Regions from separate parts of the Propionispora vibrioides genome, predicted to be linked through region 2. Evidence: riboswitches for the same ligand, from Rfam matches in the RefSeq annotation. Region 2 holds a riboswitch; the other holds the start of a gene.

Region 1 (7,218 bases), on a different contig from region 2:
TTGCCGAGCGGCGCGTTAAAAGCTTTATTGATTGCATAGCTGGCCCGGGCCGTATATTGCAGTTCAATATGGCCGGCGTCATTGCCGTATACATCACCGAACGTGCGGTTCAGTTCCTTCAAGGCCACTTCCACAGCCCGTCTTGCGTCGGAAACCTCTTCGGCCCCAAAAATAATCAAGCTGCCATGGCCGGCGCCGCCTTTCGTATCACGGGCCAACTCGATGGCTACGATTTCCGTATTGGTCGCTTTGACCGCTTCATCGGCAGCCATAATGTGAGGGCCGGCACCGGTACGGGCGCCTAAAATACCGATAGAGCGGTACTTGGGGTCAATCTTCATCATTTCATGCAGCGAAGGGTCTACATTGGCAATCACAAGGCCAATCGTATCGCCGATGGCCGTTCCGACAAATTCGGTCATGCCCGGATTTGCCGGACAAGCCGCGGCTTGAGCTTTACTGGCCGGCGCCTGCTCTTCCATCCTTTTCTTAATTTCATCCATTACCTTGTCAATCAATTGTTCTTGCATTTATCTGGTCACCTCCATAATATTTCCCTGGCTTACACCTTCGGTAAAATTTTTTCCACATCAGTATGAGGACGAGGAATTACATGAACGGAAACGACCTCCCCTACCTTACGGGCTGCCGCTGCGCCTGCATCGGCAGCCGATTTGACGGCTCCCACATCACCCCGCACCATAACGGTTACAAGACCGGAACCGATCCTTTCGTAGCCGACGAGGATGACGTTGGCCGATTTGACCATGGCATCAGCCGCTTCAATCGCGCCAACCAGGCCTTTCGTTTCCACCATTCCTAAAGCTTCACTCATTGTCGCACCTCCTTTCGAGGAATTTCAGCAATGTTTCTATTCCTTCTCCTGTAAAAGCAGACACAGCAAAAATAGGACCGCTGACCCCGCTTTCCAAAAGACGAACACGAGCTTGTTCCGGTCTGGCCTCAGGCGAATCGATTTTCGTAATGATCCCGATGGATTGCCTGGCAAACATGGTCGCAAAACCGGGCGGCAGTACCGGACCGGTACGAATGCCATCCTGCACAACCGCAATGAGCGACGCCTGGGACGCGGTTACCATGAGCGCCGAGTAAAGCCGCGGCATCTGGGCATATTCGCCCGGTGTATCAATCGTACCGTCATGAAACATGATGGCCTGCGTCTTTGCCACCTGTTGCTCTTTTTTTTCCAATGCATGAATCAGCGATGTCTTCCCTGCACCGACAGCGCCGACAAACATAACCTGCCGCATCGGCTAGGAGCGCGTAACCTTCGGCCCGGAAAAGCCCAGTCCGTCACCAAGCAGATGAACGACCTGGTTAAGCGCCGCCTCCACCGCCGAAATATTGCCGGTAATAACCACAGAACCCGTAAAACGGTCCATAAAACCGATGGTCACAGCGGCGGTCTTCGTTGCCGCATCGGCGGCGATAATGGCTGCTTCACAGGGAGTGATCGTTAAAATTCCGATCGCCGAAACAGCAGTGAGACCGAGTTTTTCGCATAAATCCTTTTTGGGATTGGCAATCAAATGAGCAAGAGTCACCTGCTTGCCCGGCACATACTCTTGAACCATGCGCGGTTTGTCTAAGGCCATAGCATCCTCCACGTTGTGCTAAATCATCGTTGTCTTTACACATATTTGATTTTTCTGTCTTTCTACCTTGCTTAAATTTTGCCAAGCGACCGTACATAATTGCTGCTTTCAAAAAAGCTTTTTTCCCCCTTCCTCCCCAGGGAAAAAGCAATAGGATTATTTTGTTGTATTACCCTATTTCTTTTACAAAAAAAGAGAAAGCGCCCTTCTTTACTAAGAAGGGTACTTTCTCTTCCTAATTTAAAAACGCAAAAGGATTTTACCGCAAGGAGGGACAGACCACTCGCTATGACCGGTTTCCTACATGGCCAGTTCCTTCTTGCCCGCCTCGGCCAAAAAATCGGAAATCCTCGCCACATGCTGCATGGCATAAAGCATGGTTTTCAGCATAGACACCATCAGCACTGCGCCGGTACCTTCCCCGAGGCCCATGCCGGCGTGAATGATCACATCTTCAGCCATAATGTTGCCCAACAGGAGACAGTAGGCCATACCGGGTTCCTTGGACATATGGGACGGCAGCGCGTAACGGTCCAGTTTGCTGTCGATGCGGACGGCACAGGCGTAAGCCACAGCCGTAATAAATCCGTCCAGCACAAAAGGAATCTTTAGTTTGCCGCATTCGACCATACTGGCACACATGGCCACAATATCAAAACCGCCCACACAGCGCAAAATATCTTCTACGTCGTGAAGCTTGACCATGTGCTTTTCGACGCCCTTCTCTACAATAAGCCGCTTGCGCCGCAGTGCTTCGGGCGATTTGAGTCCGGCGCCGTGGCCGACGACAAATTCAGGCGGCATCCCGGTCAGTGCATGGAGCACCGCCGACGAAGTCGTTGTATTGCCAATGCCCATTTCGCCAAAGGACAAAAGATTTGCTTGTTTTTCCCTTACGGCTTGTTGCACCCGTTCCACGCCAACCTGCCAGGCTTGTTGAAACTCCTCGCGGCTCATCGCTTCTTCTTTCATAAAGTTTTTTGTCCCGAAGGCAACTTTTTTGTTGATGCCTGCTTCGCGCTTATCGCGAATGCCTATGTCGATCACTTCATAGGGAATCTGATTGATTTGACAAAAGCAACTGACTGTTGCCAGACCGGCCGCCATATTGCGCGCCTGCAAATAGGTAAATTCAACCGGGTCCGGCGCGACAGCCTCTTCGACGACACCATTATCGGCCGCATAAATGATGTGATAGGGGCGAATTTTCTTATCAAGTCTGCCCCAGGCCAAAAGCACCTTTTTCAGATGTTTTTCCAAAAGGCCCAGGCTATGGAGCGGCTTGGCCGCACCGTCAATCAGTTCATCAACCACTTTTTCAAAATCCATCGTCTTTCCCTCCTATGGTGAATTATTGTCCGTAATCATCCCGACCGACAAAAAGCACCTGCCTAAAAGGCAGGTGCTTTGACTTCCAGCTCCTATCCTTCCGGCATTTTCTCTGACGCGGAGAAAAATGACAGCCATAACAGGCAGGTCTCCTGGCTAGCGGATCAAAAAACGTTCAGCGCCTTCCCGGCTTTCCGGTGGCATGTGCTGAAAATTCTCCCCGATTACAGTGGCGCGACCGCGTCGTTTCAGGACTATGTCCTGTCCGAGCTTCCCTATTCTCCTCTTATTGTTAGGCTAAGAGGCACCTGGTTGGTGGCATCTCTATGAAATTATACCTAGCACTTCGCTAGGAAAAGACCTTCTCCTATCCATTTTCCCGAGTCAGCAAAAAAGTCGGCAAGGCTGTAAAAAAAGTCCTATCTTTTCCTCAAAAGCAGCGCTTGTTACGAAAACAAAAACAGAAAGAGCGCGGCTGCGGCCAACTCCGTAACAATGTTGACAGCGCCGTATACATCACCGGTGACACCGCCCAGTTTGCCGCTCACATAAGCAGCAAACAAAAGACCGCAGCCAACGGCGCTGCTGCCGGCTATGGCAGCTTTCAGACCCAGAAAGGCGAACATGGCTGCCGCAAACAAAAGCGCCACATAAAGATTGCCTGTCTCCCGGTGAGAAGGAAAGACATGGCCCAGGCCGCTCGGCCTGGCATAAGGAAAGAAGGTAATGGTCATGACCACAGCGAGCCTGCCGGCTACAGGCATCAGGATCACCACCCCGGGCAGCAGTTGCGGCTCCAGATCAGTAAGAATGGTGAACCGGGCTAACAGCGCCAGAGCCAAGGCCATAGCACCAAAGGCGCCGACACGGCTGTCTTTCATGATTTCGAGCATGCGCTCCCGGTCCCGGCCGGAAAATACACCGTCAAAGGTATCCATAAAACCGTCCCAGTGAAGCGCCCCGGTAAGGACCACTTCCCCGATGATCAAAGCGGCTACCAGCGTATTCTGCGGTCCCAAACCGCCGAAATACTGTCTGGCCCCCCACAGAAATGCCGCTAACAGCAGACCAAGCATCGCTCCGATGAGCGGAAAGAATTTGACGCTTCGTCCAAAACTCTCCAACGAACTGTCATGGTGCTTACAGATTTCTATCCGCGTTAAGAACTGAAAACCGGTAATAAAATCGTCCAGCCATTGTTTTGGTTTCATGGATAGATCCCTCACAAAGTTTAAGGATAAGAAGATGGAAAATTCGGCACTCAGTTCAATGGCCATTTAAACATGTTAGTCTTATTATATAATGAAATGAATATCCATCTAAGCCAGATAATTGCTTCATTATGATAATAAATTGCTCTTCTTCCCCCTAATGGGTTAGAAGCCTTTTTGCACTACAGACAGACCTTTCATTAATAATTTTTCCCATTATAGACTTATCTTGCCGACTTGCCCCAAAAGGCCCCTCCGGCTCTTGTAAGCGCCAAAATGAAATGATACGATGAAACAGACGAATCAATGACAGGGAGCTGACAAAGAGTGGACAATCAGATCCATGAATATTTTATGGCGCCAATCAGCCTGATCGGTGCCGGTAGTCTGGAAAAACTTGCCGAATATTTGAAACCGATGAAGCTGCGTAAGGCACTCATTGTAACCGATGCCTTTCTGGCGCAAAGCAAGCTTATGGCGCGCGTAACCGGCGTCTTGGTAAGCACTGGACTGCTTTATGTCATGTATGACGGCGTTCATCCCAATCCGACCGTCACCAATGCCCAGGAAGCCTTGAAGCTTTTTGCCGACAACGGCTGTGATTTCCTTATGTCCTTTGGCGGCGGCTCACCGCACGACTGTGCCAAGGCTGTCGCTTTTCTGGCCACTAACGGTGGACGGATCAATGACTATGAGGGCCTGAACAAGCTGAAAAAACCTTCGGCCCTGCTCTTTACAATCAATACGACGGCAGGTACGGGCAGTGAACTGACCCGTTTCTGCGTCATCACGGACGAAGAGCGGCACGTGAAGATGACCATTTCCGACTGGCGCATCACGCCGCGTATCGCCGTCAACGATTCGACCTTAATGATCGATATGCCGCCCTCCTTAACCGCGGCGACCGGCATGGACGCCTTAACCCATGCCATTGAGGCGTATATCTCCACCAATGCCACGCCGGTAACGGACTGCAAGGCCCTGAAAGCAATCGAGCTGGTGGCCAATTACCTGCCTACGGCCGTCCATAACGGCAAGGACCTGGAAGCCCGTGAAATGATGATCAATGCGGCCTACCTGGCCGGCATCGCCTTTAATAATGCAAGCGTCGGTTATGTGCATTCAGCAGCCCATCAACTCGGCGGCTTCTACAATTTGCCCCATGGCCTGTGCAACGCCATCATGCTGCCTGTCGTGGCGGAGTACAATTCCGCTGTAACCTTGGAAAAATTCCGTGATATCAGTGAAGCCTTCGGCATCGATACGCGAAATATGTCGCTGGAACAAAGCGCCCAGGCGGCAATCATCGCCATCCGCACCTTATCAAAGGCGGTGGGCATTCCGCCGGGGCTTCGGGAAATCAAAGCCTTCAACGAAAACGATATCCCCCTCCTTGCCGCCAATGCCCTGAAGGACATGTGCAGCCTGACTAACCCCCGCCAGGCTACACAACAAGAGATGGAAAACCTCTTCCGGGCGGCCATCTGATATAACTGCCGTAAAGGAAAAAGACGAAAGATCTTCCGGATCTTTCGTCTTTTTCCTTTACATTTTCCTATTTTCATTACTTATACTTAGGCAAACATGGCAATGCCCAGCGGCGTCACCAGCAATGGATGAGGCGGCACATGGACAGTACGTCCAAAAGCCTTGCTGAACTCTTCGCCGAAGTTGGTCAGATACGCCGTGCCGCCGACCACATAAACGGGATAGTCGTCATATTCCCCGTGACCGGCCAGCATGTTTCTCACGATGGTTGCCATTTTCTCAATAACAGGCAGGATAACCGGTAAAAGCTGCTTGTGCCGTGACGAATCGCGCTTCATTTTTTCCGCTTCGTCCGTACTGATATGAAAGGCGCCTGCCAGTACCAAAGTAATATGGGTACCGCCTGTCGCCTCATCTTCCGATAAAACAATCTCGCCGTTTTTCAATACCGCAACACCTGTCGTACCGCCGCCGATATCGATAACAATGCCGTCTTTAATGCCCAGTGCCCTTGCGGCCGCCACCGGTTCGTCGACCTGGCAGACCGGATCGAGACCGGCGCCGGCAATGACATGGCCGCAGGCAGCAGCATTTCGCCCGACCGTCCCGGGCGGAATCGCCGTAGCTCCCTTATCAAGAGTCACGCCGAGAATACCTTCCACTTCTTTTTTTAATCGCTCCACAATCTCTGTGGCACCACGAAAATCAACAACAAGACCGTCCTTTACGACAGACGCCCATTCCATGCTGCCGGCCACAGGATTCCCTTCACTGTCCGTCACAACGAGCACCACATCAGCTGTGCCCAGATCGACGCCTACCTTATAGGGACCCGGACGGTCCGCCGCCCGCTTCGTCTCGATTAATTCCTGCAGTTGATAAATCTTTGCATAAGGCTCCATAGGTTTTACTCCTCTCTCCGGTCTAAGGTTTACAAGGAAAATACGCTGAGCAGCCATTGCACGCAAAGACCGCTAAGCATACCGATAAACGGATCGGTAACAGCCGTCACCGCCAGCGTGACGCCGCCGATCACGGAACCGGCGCTGCCGATACCGCCCTGTAAGGCCAGTGCTGCATTGGCCGGAACCGTTACGATCGCACCGAGCACGAGCAGGAAACCGGCGATGGACTCGCCTGAGACATACCGTCCCAGCCTGGGCAACATGCCGCTCAATAACAGAAGAGCCATCATGGCCATCATGGCCAGGGCCGACCACAGGGGATGAGGCGCAGCGCCGGTAGCGGAAATAATGGCCTGCACCGGTCCGCCGCCAAAGAGCGCCGATCCCATATCGGCCAGACTGCTTACGATGGTAAGGTGATCCAGGTTCACCTCGCTGTTTGCCAATGTTTTAGCCGTAATAGAGCCAAAAGCAATATTGGCGCCCACATTCAATGCACAGATAGCCAAAGCACTGCGGACAACATTCCGGTTCATAACCAGCTTCTGCAGCACAAATCGTTCTTTGGTCACAGCACCGGCCTGTTGTTCCGACCGGAACCAAAGGGTTTCTACCACCGATGTGAGAATAACGGACACAACAATCGTATAAACAAGCTTGTCGCCGGGA
Region 2 (7,218 bases):
ATATTCTTCCAGCGTCTTATGATACAGCCGGCTCATATTGAGTGGCGAACCGACCGCATTGAAACTGATCGTCATAGAGTTTAAGGCAATAATGCCCGGTACGATATAATCAAGATAATTGGTTTGCCCAACCGGAATATTACGCCCTACTCCCCAGCCGAAGGCAACTAAATACAGCATGGGCGATATCATCCGGGCAAAAATGTAACGGCCCAGACGCCGCCGCAATACAATCCAGTCACGCCAAAATACCGTCCAAATATCGACAAACATCAGCCGGTCACCTTCCTTCCGGTCAGCTCAACGAACACATCCTCCAGATTAGAATGCCGGATGGCCGCCACACAGGACAAGTTCCCGACGAACTGGGCCGCCGCTTCACGACTGGCAAAAAACTGTGTTCGCAGCGCATCGGCTTCCGTCCATTCCACAACAAACTGCCCAACCCGGTGGCACAGTTCTTTGGGACTATCCAGAGCAATGAGCTTACCTTTATCGACAATAGCTACCCGGCTGCATAAATGCTCGGCCTCCTCAATATAATGGGTGGTCAGCAGCACGGTAATTCCCTCTTCGTTCATCCGACGGATTAAATCCCATAACCGGCGCCTTACCTGCGGGTCCAGACCTACTGTCGGTTCATCCAAAAACAGTACCTGCGGCCGGTGCAGCAAGGCCCGGGCGATCATCAGACGCCGCTTCATCCCGCCGGAAAATTTACCGACCGGATCCTTGGCCCGATCGTCCAGCTCCACATATTCCAGCAGGCTTGTAATCCTTTGCCGACGTTCAGCCTTGTCCATATGGTGTAATCTGCCGTGCAGTTCAAGATTTTCCTCGGCCGTAAGCTCGTTGTCCAAATTGAAAAACTGTGGTACCACACCGATCAGCGACTTTATTTTTTGTTCATCCTCCGGCAGGGTAAAGCCGGCAATCCGTACGCTTCCGGCGGTAGCCTTGGTCAGCATGGTTAAAATGCGGATGGTCGTCGTCTTTCCCGCACCGTTGGGGCCTAAGAGACCAAAAGTCTCTCCTCTTTGAATGGTAATGGTCAGGCGGTCGATGACCGTCCGGTCGCCGAACCGCTTGACCAGTTCTTTCAGTTCTATCATGTAGTTGTGTCCACCTTACTTTCCCCAGCCTCTTTCTGTTTTGACACGCCCTGCATAACAAATAAGGGGCGCCGCCCGGTGTCCTGCAGAACTTCGGCTTCCACCTGGAACACTTCCCGCAGCACGCCGGCCGTGACCGTTGCTGCCGCCGGCCCGGCGCTCACAATCTGTCCTTCTTGCAGCACAACGGCAAAGTCGGCGTACCGTACAGCCTGGTTGATATCGTGCAGGACCATAACAACCGTCATATCAATATTTTGATTCAAGCCCGCCACCAGTTCCAGCACCTCAATCTGATGGCAAATATCCAGGTAAGTGGTCGGCTCATCCAGGAGCAGCACCTCCGGTCGCTGGGCCAGGGCCATGGCAATCCAGGCGCGCTGGCGCTCACCGCCGGACAAGGTACTAAGCAGCCGGTCGGCAAACATCATCATCCCTGTTTCCGCCAGCGACTGCTCCACAACCGACCTGTCCTCAGCCGAGCCGCCCTGCCACCAGCGCCGATGCGGAAAACGGCCATGCTCCACCAGATCCCGGACAGTAATATCCGGCGGTGACTGGGGTGACTGCGGCAATATGGCCAGACTGCGGGCCAGCTCGCCATGGGACAGGGCGGCAATATCCCTGCCTTTAAAATATATTGCCCCCTGAGTCAGGGGCAGATTCTTGGAAAATGCCTTGAGCAGCGTGCTTTTGCCAGAACCGTTAGGTCCGATGATAGCGGTCACCTTACCGGCCGGCAGCGTGACACTGACCTGTTTTAATATATCTTTCGCACCAAGCCGCACTGTGACGGCATCGGCGGCCAATATGCCCATCTACATTTCCCTCCTTAACAGGTAAAGAAAAAAGGGAGCGCCGGCGAAAGCCATGATAATGCCCACCGGAAGTTCAACCGGCGCCAGCATGATCCGGGCCAGGGTATCGCTCAGCATAACCACCCCCATACCCAATAAAGCCGATGCGGGCAGTAAAAAGCGGTAATCCGAGCCGATCAGCAGCCTGGCCGCATGCGGTACGATGAGGCCGACAAAGCCGAGCAAGCCGGCCACACTGACGGCGCTGGCAGCCAGCAGAGCGGCTACCGCCGTCATGACAGTGCGGGTCATTTCCACATCCAGCCCCAAACCACGGGCCGTATCGTCGCCCAACTGCAGCAGATTCAGCCGTGCAGCCCCCAGATAGGCCAACAAACCGCCTAACACCGTATAAGGCCAGATAACGGCCACATGGGGCCAACTGCGGGCTGATAAGCCGCCTACCATCCACATAAGCGCCCCATGTACCCGGTCACTGTAGAAAATCATCAAGGCGGAAATACCGGACCCTAAAAAGGCGGATACCGCCACCCCGGCTAAAATCATCCGCACCGGCCGGATACCGCCCTTCCAGGCCAGACTGTAGATGGCGGCGGCAGCCAGCATGGCCCCGATAAAGGCGCCCGGCGTAATCAGCGCTTCCAGTTCGGGATAGAGAATCATCACGGCCACTCCGGCCAGCCCGGCACCGGCGGAAATCCCGATAATATGAGGATCAGCCAGCGGATTGCGCATGACGGCCTGCAAAATTGCCCCTGCCACCGCCAGATTGCAACCTACCAAAGCTCCCACAATGGTGCGGGGCAGCCGGATATTCCAAATAACCTGACTGTAAGCGTCCGTGCCCTGATTGACAAGCGTACGCCATACCTCCGCCGGGCTGATGTATACGGCCCCCTTCACAATGCTGAGCAAAGCCCCGCCAAGGGCAATAACGACCAACAAGCCAAGCAGAAAAAAACGCTTGGCTTGCCTGGACCTGTTAAATCGCTCGTCTTTATCTAGAGAAATGGCTTCTCTACTGCCCATTCTGTACCGCCCCTGGATAAGCAAGTTTTGCCATATACTCAATGGCTTCCGGATATTTAAGGCCCGGATGCAACAGGAATAGTTCCTGGGGTAAATAATACACTTTATGTTGTTTAACCGCTGTCAGGCCTGCCCAAGCCGGATTGCTCTCTACATCGGCGCGCATTCTTTTTTCAATTTCTGCCGTTTGACCCATGGTGGTCACCATGATCATATCAGGATTGGCTTCCACCAACTTTTCCAGACTAAACGGAGCAGAATCGGGGTCGGCTCCCGCCATCGTTCCGGCTGCAATATTGGTTAGTTTGAGTTCCTTAGCCACGTTACCGGCAATACTATTTTCCAGTTCCACCGTAACCGATTTGGCGGTGGTATGCAAAATAGCCACCTTAACCGGCTGCTTGGGCAGGCTGCTCAGCAGCTTTTGTACCCGCCCATCCATTTGAGCGGCCACTTCTTCGCCCTTTTGCGGCGTTCCGGCAATAGCGCCGAATAATTTCAGCTTGTCCAGAATATCCTGATAGGTTTTCAATCTTACCATGATATAAGGAATATGATTGCTTTCCAACAGGGGAATAAGTTTTTCGTGAATGCCCTGATAAGCAATGACCAAATCGGGCTGCAAAGCCGCAACCTGTTCCATGTTGATATTATAGACATAACCTACTTCGGTTACCTGCTGGGCAGCGGCCGGAATGTCCCCATTCTTGGAACTGGGCCGTCCCACAGCCTTGCCGCCTACGGCATACAATACATCAAGAAAAGAAGGTGACAGCACCACAATTTTTTCCGGTTTATGCTCCAGCACTACGTCCCGGCCGCTATCGTCCTTGATGGTCAGAAAAGCTTTACCGCCGGAACTGTCCTGACTAGCCGCCGGCGCTTTGCCACAGCCGGCCAGCATTACTGCCAACAGAATAAATACTATAAACATCCGCCAAACAGACATTCTCGTTTTCAATGTAAACACCTCTCTTATTGTTGGGGCCGCTTACCCCCGGCGCGACAGGATGGTGGACAGATAGTTTATCTTTCTGCCCTTCAGGCTGTCCAGATCACAAACAACCTCTTCCTCCGGCAAACCACAGCGGCTGATCATCACCGCCTGGCCGGATAAATTATATTTGTGCAGTTTATCAACTATGTCGTTTACATTCTTATATACTTTCATAAGCACCACATTATCCGTTATGGACAAAGCCTTGTCCACCTTCTCCGGCGAAGCCGTTGCCGGAATAATGCTTAAGATATCATTGCCTTCCACCAGCGGATAACCCAGTTTGCTACCGATAGCGCAAAAGGCCGGCACGCCGGGTATAGTCTCAATCGGATAGCCACAATTCTCCAGCAAGCGGAACACATAAATATAAGTACTATAAAACATCGGATCACCCAAGGTAAGAAAAATCACTTTTTTTCCGGCTTTCAACAAATCGACAATCACATTTTTGTTGTACTCCCACGCTTCAGACAGGGTATCACTGTCCGATACCATCGGAAATACCAGTTTTACAATTTGCACATTCTCTTTTACATACGGGGCGGCGATGGAAAGGGCCACACTGTCCTCTTTTTTTTCCGTCTTCGGCGCAATAATGACATCTGCCTCCCGGATGACAGAAACTGCCTTTAAAGTTAGTAGTTCAGGATCTCCCGGGCCCACGCCAATACCATAAAATATACCTGCCATGCCTATCTCCTGCTTTCTTTGTTAAAAAATAAAAACCGGCCTAAAATCAGCCGGGAACACGCACATCTCGTGTATAATCCCCTTCCCCATCGCTCGTAGGTAAAAACGGTGACTGTCAAACAGGCAGTTCTCCTGGCTCTGGTTCATCGCTCCCTCAAACCTTCCCAGAACTCTCGTTCCAGTGGCATATTTTGAGGTTGCTCCCCATTACAGTGGCGGGACCGCGCCGGAATAAAACCGGACTTCCCTATTAAGCCGCACGGGCACCTGTTTCATCGGTATGTAGTTGCAAGCAACTTTATAGTAACATATTTCTTGGGAATAGGTCAATCGAACCGGCTAAAACTCCACCCCTTTTTGCGCCCTGATGCCCGCCTTGTAAGGATGCTTAATTTCTTTCATTTCGGTAACCAAATCGGCTGTTTCGATAATTTTCGGCCGGGCATTGCGTCCAGTCAGTACTACGTGCACCATGTCCGGTTTATGAGAAATCAGTTGCAGAGCTTCTTCTTCGCTGATCAGCTCCATACCGATGGCATAGTTAATCTCGTCCAAGATCACCATATCCCATCGACCGGAAGCCAATTCCTCGCCTGCCGCCTGCAAAGCTTCAGCCGCCGCCAGCTTATGTTCTTCCAGCATGCTTTCCGACGCGCCCCGGACAAAGCCCTCGCCCATTTGCCGAATTACCAGATTAGGACCCAGCTTTTCCGCCGCCTTTAGTTCGCCATACTCCCAGCCGCCCTTAATGAACTGCAGGATGAGTACCCGCATTCCCTGTCCCCAGGCCCGCAGCGCCATCCCTAAGGCGGCTGTCGTCTTGCCCTTGCCATTCCCTGTATGCACAATAACCAAACCCTTGTTGTTCATATTCATACTGTTACCTCAACTTGTTTTCAGCACTTACTTTTTCATTATAGCACAGAATATAACTGAATCCGGGTGTAACTTTATTTGCGCAAATTAAATATGACGTCCCGCGTTGAGTAACTCACAAACGCCTGTCCGGTGCTGCGATACTTGGCTGGAGTAAAGCGCCATCTTTTCACCCCGGCCACTGCCGCCGCATCTAAATCGGTGTAGCCGCTGGAAACCGCCACTTCTACCGTTCCCGGCAAACCATCGGTTAAAATTTGAATCCGTACCTTCACTGTGCCTTGCCGTCCTTCCTCGCGAGCTGCCATTGGATAGGGCGGCTCGGGTGAAAAAATGATGCTGGGTGGAATAATCCCTCCCGGCGGGGCAGAACCGGAGCCCTGACCTGCACCGCTGCTGCTGCCTGCACCGCTGCCCGATCCACTGCCCTGGCCGGCCCCTGTGCCAGTTCCGCTATCGCCACCAGTTCCACTGCCACTGGTATAACCGGTGGAATCCCCCTGGCTGCCGCTCACTCCGTCCGTCGGACGAACCTCTCTCGTCACTCTTCGCGGTGATGGGTTAGATAAATCGGCTTGATAGGCTTCGCTGACACGGCCTTCGTCCGGCGAAAACTCATCGCTATCGGCCATTTGCTCCAGAGACCCCAGAGCCATACCTCCGCCACCGCCGCCTTCCTCAGCCAGTTCCAATTCCAGATAAGGCTCCGGTTCAGCTTCCTTTGCCTGCGTCAGAGGAAACAGCCAGCTAAACACAGCAAACACCAGGCCATGGAACAGCAAAGACGCAAGCGCTGCCTTCCGGCCCCGGGTTAATGTAAGCACTGGCCTCATCCCCCTGCTCCGGCTTTTTCCACAGCCACCACCACTCGCTGCGCCCCGGCACTTTTCAGCATATCCAAAACAGCGACCACTTGGCCATAGGGTAGATTTCGGTCAGCCTGCAATAAAATAACCATATTGCCCTGCCGGCGAACGATTTCCTGTTTTGTCCGCCGCTGCAGCAATTCCATCGGGATCACCTCTTCACCAAACTGAATCTGTCCATTTTCAGTTACGGTTACAATCACCTTCTCGCCGGTATCAGCCGCGGCCGTTGCCGCCTGCGGCAAAGCGACAGGCAAACTGCGCCGTTCGACCATATATAAGGTGCTCATCATAAAAAACACCAAAAGAAAAAAGATAATATCGATCATAGGGATAATCATCAACTTGGGCTGGCTTTCGTTGCGAAGATTACGAAGCTTCATAATCCCGGTTCCTTTCCAGCACCAGCAGACAAACCTCTTCCATGGCCGTCGCGATCCCATCCAGGCGGTGGTTAAAATAACTATAAGCCAGCATCGCCACAGTAGCTACACAAAGCCCGGTAGCCGTGGCAACCAGGGCCTCGCCTACCCCGCCGGTAATGGCCAGCGGCTGCCCGGCCTTAATGTTAAGAACGCTAAACGAACCGATCATGCCGATTACTGTCCCCAGCAAGCCCAATAGTGGCGCGATCGTCACAATGGTATCCAAATGGCGCAAATGCTTGCGCAGTTGATTGGCCAGCAAGGAAGCCTCTCCTTCCAAAACGCTTTCCAAATGCCGGCTTTTACCTTGCTCGCACTGTAATCCTTTTTCGGCCAGCCGGGCTACAAAGCCGCCATTTTCCCGGCATAAACGGAGGGCATCACTCACATCGCCCGTTTGCA

Evidence for each region. A riboswitch is a leader RNA that binds a small molecule or an ion and turns the genes downstream of it on or off. The one in region 2 is predicted to bind cobalamin.
Region 1: linked by a shared signal. The riboswitch ahead of BMW43_RS12200 (nicotinate-nucleotide--dimethylbenzimidazole phosphoribosyltransferase) and the one ahead of cobI (precorrin-2 C(20)-methyltransferase) in region 2 are both predicted to bind cobalamin.

Annotation. Positions count from the first base shown of each region.
Region 1 covers NZ_FODY01000014.1:87,194-94,411, reverse strand. The annotation lists gene pduB (propanediol utilization microcompartment protein PduB) at 1-530, opposite strand, end outside; gene pduA (propanediol utilization microcompartment protein PduA) at 563-835, opposite strand; gene BMW43_RS12210 (EutP/PduV family microcompartment system protein) at 828-1,271, opposite strand; gene eutS (ethanolamine utilization microcompartment protein EutS) at 1,275-1,616, opposite strand; gene BMW43_RS12200 (nicotinate-nucleotide--dimethylbenzimidazole phosphoribosyltransferase) at 1,917-2,945, opposite strand; cobalamin riboswitch at 3,071-3,272, opposite strand; gene cobS (adenosylcobinamide-GDP ribazoletransferase) at 3,392-4,156, opposite strand; gene BMW43_RS12190 (iron-containing alcohol dehydrogenase) at 4,484-5,644, shown strand; gene eutJ (ethanolamine utilization protein EutJ) at 5,731-6,546, opposite strand; gene BMW43_RS12180 (guanine permease) at 6,576-7,218, opposite strand, start outside.
Region 2 covers NZ_FODY01000020.1:62,457-69,674, reverse strand. The annotation lists gene BMW43_RS14905 (ABC transporter permease) at 1-273, opposite strand, end outside; gene BMW43_RS14900 (ABC transporter ATP-binding protein) at 273-1,112, opposite strand; gene BMW43_RS14895 (ABC transporter ATP-binding protein) at 1,109-1,930, opposite strand; gene BMW43_RS14890 (FecCD family ABC transporter permease) at 1,931-2,959, opposite strand; gene BMW43_RS14885 (ABC transporter substrate-binding protein) at 2,949-3,920, opposite strand; gene cobI (precorrin-2 C(20)-methyltransferase) at 3,951-4,649, opposite strand; cobalamin riboswitch at 4,755-4,935, opposite strand; gene cobO (cob(I)yrinic acid a,c-diamide adenosyltransferase) at 4,989-5,519, opposite strand; gene BMW43_RS14870 (energy transducer TonB) at 5,600-6,349, opposite strand; gene BMW43_RS14865 (ExbD/TolR family protein) at 6,355-6,774, opposite strand; gene BMW43_RS14860 (MotA/TolQ/ExbB proton channel family protein) at 6,761-7,218, opposite strand, start outside.